One region of the Mycobacterium sp. NGS48 genome, then DNA from elsewhere that is predicted to be linked to it. Evidence: riboswitches for the same ligand, from Rfam matches in the RefSeq annotation. Region 1 holds a riboswitch; the other holds the start of a gene.
What was found. Region 1 has a riboswitch for magnesium ahead of AC5Y42_RS18110 (PE family protein). Riboswitches for the same ligand answer to the same signal wherever they lie in the genome.
Positions count from the first base shown of each region.

Region 2: it holds a riboswitch for magnesium, as region 1 does, so the genes downstream of both, AC5Y42_RS13855 (Rv1535 family protein) here and AC5Y42_RS18110 (PE family protein) in region 1, are expected to answer to the same signal.

Region 1 is NZ_JCALCY010000011.1:78,079-81,485, reverse strand. It holds gene AC5Y42_RS18115 (PPE family protein) at 51-1,244, opposite strand; gene AC5Y42_RS18110 (PE family protein) at 1,259-1,558, opposite strand; M-box (ykoK) riboswitch at 1,848-2,018, opposite strand; gene AC5Y42_RS18105 (PPE family protein) at 2,412-3,407, opposite strand, start outside.
Region 2 is NZ_JCALCY010000006.1:166,993-170,399, forward strand. It holds gene AC5Y42_RS13845 (chymotrypsin family serine protease) at 1-307, shown strand, start outside; gene AC5Y42_RS13850 (lipase family protein) at 354-1,115, shown strand; gene AC5Y42_RS13855 (Rv1535 family protein) at 1,171-1,392, opposite strand; M-box (ykoK) riboswitch at 1,651-1,819, opposite strand; gene AC5Y42_RS13860 (TetR/AcrR family transcriptional regulator) at 1,922-2,566, opposite strand; gene AC5Y42_RS13865 (NAD(P)H-dependent flavin oxidoreductase) at 2,563-3,407, opposite strand, start outside.

The DNA.
Region 1 (3,407 bases):
ATGTCTCCTTTGTGTGCGTCACTGGCAGTGTGAATTCGTTCGTCGTTGGGTCAGCCGGCGATCACCGGTCGAGCCATCACCGTCGGTTTGAAGCCGTACCGGGGTGCGGCAAAGCCGTAGCCGCGTGCGCCTGCACCCGCCATCGGCATGCCCGGCATGCCGGGCATGCCACCCGGTTCGGCCGCCGGAACGGCGCTGGTCCAGCCGCTGGCCGGGAACCGCGCAACGGCGGAATTGGCCACCGGGGTGGCGGCGGCCCAGCCCTGTGGCACCGACAAGGAGCCGACCATTTTCGCCTGACCGATCCCCGCCGAAACGGCGCCTCCGCCCAAGCCGGCCGGTCCGATCGCGGATATCCCGGCGCCCGGTGCCACGGCTGGGAGTCCGTCCAGCCCGCCCAGAGCCAGCGGGTCGAAGGGCGCTATTGCCGCACCGCGGATGACGGCGGCATCCGCCCCGATCTGGGTGATACCAGCTATGCCCATCGGGCTGAAAGAGCTGCTCATCAGGTTTGTGATTCCGTTCGTGATATCTCCGGGTTGAATACCCGTCCCACCGAAAAGGCCCCCAAGCCCGGAACCCGACCCGGTGCCTGCCATCGGTGATGCCAACCCCTGCAGCGTCGTCGGCATCGCGGTCACCAGCTGGGACAGCTGTGACTGCGTGCTGGCGCCGGCGGCTTGAGCACCCGCGGCCTGCTGCGCGACCAAACCCGCGGGGTTGGTGTTGTGCCGCGGCGCGCGGAAGGGGGTGACCTTCGAGGCGGCTGCCGACGATCCGGCATACCCGTACATCGCGGTCGCGTCCTGAGCCCACATTTCGCCGTAGTGGGCCTCGGTGGCCGCGATCGCCGGTGTGTTCTGCCCCAAAACGTTGGTCGCAACCAGCGAAGCCAACTGCGTCCGGTTGGCCGCGACCACTGGCGGCGGCACCGTCATCGCGAACGCCGCCTCGTAGGCGCCAGCCGCTGCCGTGGCTTGCGCGGCGGTCTGTTCCGCTTGCGCGGCAGTCGTGCTCATCCACGTCGCGTACGGCGCGGCGGCGGCCGCCATCGATGCAGACGCCGGCCCCATCCACCCTTCGCTCGTCAGCCCGGCGATCACCGACTCATAGGCGGCCGCTGTCGAACGCAATTCGGCGGCCAGTCCCTGCCACGCCGATGCCGCGGCAAGCAGTGGGGCCGAGCCAGCCCCTGCATACATGCGCGCGGAGTTGAATTCTGGTGGGAATGCTCCGAAATCCATTGCTACACCCCTCCTTAACCGGCCGCGATCGCGTTGGCGGCCTCAGTGACCGCGTATGACCCGGCGCTGGCGCGCATGGTGGACACAAACATTTCGTGAATCGCCGCAGCCTGTGCGCTGACGACCTGGTACAGCTGTGCGTGCGCAGCGAACTGCGCTGCGGTCAGCGCCGAGACCTCGTCAGCGGCAGCGGGAAACACCGCGCTTGTCGGGCCTGCGACGGCCGCGTTCTGCGCCGACATCGCAGAACCAATGCCCTGCAGGTTGCCGGCGGCTGCCGTCAACATTTCGGGCTGTGTAGTCAGAAAAGTCATCGGATTTCTCCTTCGGGGAGCAGGCCGAATCCAGCCGCCACGGTGGCATCAGGGCATGCCGAAACCACCCACGCCTAACGTGAAGACGTGCCGATCAGCTCATTCAGGGCGAGCCGAATCAGATGGAGAAAACCGTGCCGGGGACGGATTCGAACGAAACGGTCATCGATCTCGGATAGGGACTATCACTGGGACTCAATCTCGCTCTCACCTCCTCGCGGCCGAGGCACACGGGGGTGCCGACACGGTTGCACACAGGGATGAGGCGACCCGGCAATCAATACCGGGCTCGGCACCCCTCTCGTCAGAGCTTTGGCACTACACGGCGTATCCGGTTGTCCCGGAAGCCACTTGGGCTCAACCCTTAAGCCGGGAGGAGCTGTCCTGACCCTGGGCGTCTTTCGACGTTCGAGGTCAGTGGCCTATATCCGTGCAGACGCCTCACCTAGCGAGGTGCTTGCAGAGGCCATGGTGGCACCGGAATCGAGGCACGTCAACTCGCTTCGCCTGAAACCGCATTCGATAACGTCGGCAGTGGCCCGGTCAGAAGTTGCTGGGCAGTGCCGGTACCGGGTGCGGTGTCGAGTCGGTGCTCGCCTGGGTGGTGGCGCTGAGCACCGCGTTCACCGAGCCGCCGGCGATGGCGGTTACTCGTCACGCTCGTCGTGAGCTAACTAGAAGTGTTTGCGAGCTGCTGAACCGCTGTGAGCGCTTCCGGGCCCCGTGTCGCCGGCTCGCTTGTCTACGACACCGGCGGCGACCAACTCAACGGCGGCAATTGCCGGGCAGCGCGATCAGCTCTGCCTGCGCATCAGAAACTCGTTCGGGCACTGGTGTTTTCGATCATCCTCCACTATCCGGCAGCCGGTGGATGTGCCATCACCATGGGACGGAACCCGTACCGGGGCGCCGCGAAACCGAACCCTCGTCCGGACGACCCCACCATCGGCATCCCCGGCATGCCGGGCGTCCCGGCCATCTCCCCCGCTACGGACTGGGGGGCGGCGGTCCAGTTAGAGACCAATGACGCCGTCGCCGAGGGGGTCGTCGCCGGGGCAACGGCCCAGCTTTGCGGGACCGCCAACGATCCGATCGTGGTTCCGCGGCCCATTCCCGCCAATACACCGCCACCCAGACTTGCTGAGCCTGCTGGCCCAACCGCGCTGATCCCCGCACCCGGCGTCAGAATGCCCGGCCCTAGCCCACTGGCTGAACCGGCGGTGTTGAGGGCATGGATGACGGATAGATCCGCTCCTACTTGGGTGATGCCGGCCAACGACATCGGAGTCAACGAGCTGCTCATGAGATTCGTTGCGGCGTTGGTGATATCGCCGGGCGCTAGCCCCGGCGAAACTCCCGGTGCCGCGAACCTCTGCAATGTACTGGGCGTCATCGAAACCACTTGGGATAGCGACGATTGCACGCCGGAGCCGGACGCAGATCCAATGGATTGACCGACGGCGACGCCCTGTGCAGCCACGCCGGCCTGGTTCGTGTTCTGCAGGGGCGGCGTGAACGGGTCCACCTTCGTGGCAACGGCCGAGGCGGCGGCATAGCCGTACATTGCTCCGGCGTCCTGGGCCCACATTTCGCCGTAATGTGCTTCGGTCGCTGCGATGGCCGGGGTGTTTTGACCCAGCACATTGGTCGCGACCAGCGACATCAACAAGCTGCGGTTAGCGGCGATCACCGGTGGCGGAACCGTCATTGCAAATGCCGCTTCATAAGCCGCCGCGGCCGCCCTGGCTTGGCCGGCCGTGTACTCGGCCTGCGCGGCAGTGGTACTCATCCATGCCGCGTACGGCGCGGCAGCAGCCGCCATCGACGCCGAACCAGCGCCCAGCCAGGT
Region 2 (3,407 bases), on a different contig from region 1:
GGAGGGCGAGCAACTCTGCCATCTCGGTATTCGCACCGGAATGCAGGTCTGCGGGCCGGTCGTGCAAAACAGCGGCGGCAAAGTGGCCTTCGCGGCGCCGACCGGGTGCGGCGATTCCGGCGGGCCGGTCTACGCCGTTCGCCCCGACGGCACCGCCGCCGCGGTGGGCGTGCTGGTAGCCGGTTCCAACGGCGACGAATTCAAGCCGGGCTGTGAAAGGCCGGCGCGGTTCTCAGTGGCCGAGCTCATCAAGCCGTGGCTCGACGAGTGGCAGCTCACGGCCGTCACCACGCCGGCCCAGCCGTAGCTGTCAAACGTCCACGAAGGCGGGGCGGCCGTCCTTAGACTGCGGTGTGGCTTTCGACGCGGTGTTTGCCCGCGACGTGGTTCTGCCGCTGGCGACGGCGGCATACACCGTGATGGATGGCAGTGCCCCGGCACTGCCGCCGGGATTCGTGCAGACCTCGCTGATCCAGGCCAGCGGGGTGGTGCTGGCCGCGATGATCAACCCGCATCCCGCCGTGGCGGCAATGACCAAGGACACCAATATTTTCGGGTTGATGGGTCACAACACCACCACCCGCACCGCGTTCTTGTCGTTTCGCGGTACCTCGGACGTCGCGGATTGGGTGGCCGATCTCGACGCCGTCCCCGAGAACTATCGGCCGCTGGCCGGATTCGGTCAGGTGCACGACGGCTTCCAGGATGTCTACGAGACCATTCGCACCAGCATCGCCGCGGATCTGGCCGCCGCGACCGCGGGCTGCGATCAGATCCTGGTGACCGGGCACAGCCTCGGCGGGGCGCTGGCCGTGCTCGCGGCGCCCGACATTTTCAAAAACATGCCGCCCAACACCATCGAACCCAGACTCATCACGCTCGCCGGGCCGCGAGTCGGCCTGGTCGACTTCGCCGCGGCGTTCAACGCCGCCATCGAAAGCTGCTTTCGCGTGGTCAACTTCCTCGACATCGTCCCGCACGTACCGCCGTCGCCGTACGTGCACGTCGGCAGCCAAATCACCGTCGACAGCGGCGGTCCGATCGACATCGGGTGGCGCCACAGCCTGGTCGCCTACCGCGACGGACTGAGCGCGCTCATTGCGGCCCAGACATAAGGCGCTCCCGGAACCGAGGTGGGAGACACCTCAGTGCCGGGAGCGACGACACGTGTTACGAGCTGATCTCCAGCACGCCGGCCCGCCACAGCGCGGCGTAGAGCTGGCGCAGCGGAATGGACAGCAGCCGGGCCGCCCCCTCGACCAGCGGGTCACCGGCGAATAGACGATCGGACGGCTTGGAGACGTGCTTGGTCGCCGCCGTCGGCTGGGGCACCACCCTCAGCTTCGGCGTCTGCGTTGCCGTTACCACTTCGTCGTACAGTGCAGCGGTCATGGTCGCCTCCTAAGCGGAAAATCAAACGGGAACAACAGGATTCGGATGTCCCGTCCGAAACGGCGCCTTGAGGCAAACGCGCTTGCTCAGCTGAGCGCGGCGTGCCGGAGGCCGGATCGGGACGAAACAAAGCCCGGATATCGGTCCGGACTATCACTGGAACTCATGCGTCCCTCACCTCCTCGCGGCCGTATGGTGTGCGGCTATCCGCACGTTTCGCGCGCAAGCAGGAATACAGAACCCGATCACTATCGGGAAACCGCACCCCACTCGTCAGAGCTTCGGCACTACACGGCGTATCCGGAAACCGGAAGCCACTTGGGCTCAACCCTTAAGCCGGGAGGAGCTGTCCTGACCCTGGGCGTCTCTCGACGTTCGGGGTCAGTGGCCTGTATCCATGTAGACGCCTCGCCTAACGAGGTGCTTACCCAACCGATGATGCATGAAGACGCCGATCGGGTCAATTCAAACACACCTGTGAATGTGCTGAACCACTGCTGAATGCCGTGAACTGCGGTTATGCCGTTGACTACGGACCAGTCCGGGCATGTCGCGGCCGCAGCCCGTCAAGCACCAGCGACACCGCGAAATCGGAGACGTCGGCAGCGGTGACGCCGTCATCGGTGGACAGCCGCCGGTGGGCCAGTTGGCCGATCAGCGCCGCCAACGTGTAGGCCACCATCCGGGGCGGTGCGGCCACCACCTCGCCGCGCTGCTGACCCACGACGATGAAAGTTTGAATGTCGTCGATGAACCGCTCGTAGATGCCGCCGAGGTGCTTCTCGAACCGGTCCCCCAACGCATAGGCGTCGCGAAACAAGAGTTTGACCGCGGCCTTGTCGGCTTCGAAGAACTCCAACGTCGCCCGCACCGCCGTGCGGAATCGCGCCTCGCCGCCGGGTGACGGGCCGACGGCCGCCGAGACGTGAGCCCGCAGCGTTTGCTCTTCGACAGCCATCAAGGCATTGAACAACTCATCTTTGGAGTCGAAGTACCAGTAGACCGACCCGTAGGCCAGCCCCGCTTCTTTGGCGATGTCGGCGATCGTGGTGGCGTGAAAACCCTTGCGGGCGAAGACTTTCTTGGCCGCAACCAGAATCTGGTCACGTCGGGCCGACTTGTCCTCGTCGCTGACCGCGCGGCGACGGCGGGTTCGGGTGCCGGCTGGACTCACCGATCGACCAGCTCGTCGAGGTGCCCGACGGCGTCGATGAACTCCGACACCATCTCGAGCACCACCGACCGCGCCGGCTGCACCTTGTCAAGCGACCCGACCACCTGGCCGACGAAGTAGGTCGCCAGCTCGCGGGCTTTGGCGCCGGCGTGGCCGGCGGCCTGGTTGATGCGCACCTGCGGGTCGGCGACCAGCGCGCTTTGCAGCGGCATGCCGAGCGGGGACGGGCTCTCGGGCCGTTCCCACTCGTCGGTCCACGCGGTGCGCAGCATGCGCGCGGGTTTGCCGGTCAACGAACGTGAGCGCACCGTGTCCGACGACGACGCGGCCAGGAATTTGTCCTTGACCACCGGCGGCGTCTCGGCTTCCTCGGTGGTCAGCCACACCGATCCGCACCACACCCCCTCGGCGCCCAGGGCCAGCGCCGCGGCGACCTGGCGGCCGCGGGCAATCCCGCCGGCGGCCAGAACGGGCAGCGGCGCAACGGCGTCGACGATTTCGGGGACCAGCACCATCGTCGCCACTTCGCCGGTGTGGCCGCCGGCCTCGGTGCCCTGGGCGACAACCAGGTCCACCCCGGCGGCCGCGTGCCGCAGCGCATGCTGCGTCGTACCTGCCAGCGCGGCTACCAGCACGTCGTTGTCGTGGGCGCGGGTGACCAAATCCGCGGGGGGTGGGCCCAGCGCGCTGGCGATCAGGCGGATGTCGTGGTCGAAGGCCACATCGAGCAGCGGCTGATAGCCCTTCGGCGACACATTCAGCCCGGCGGTGGGCCGCGGCTTCGACTGGTCGCTGGCCGTCGAGATGTCGTAGCGGCCCAGCAGGTCGTCGAGAAACGCGC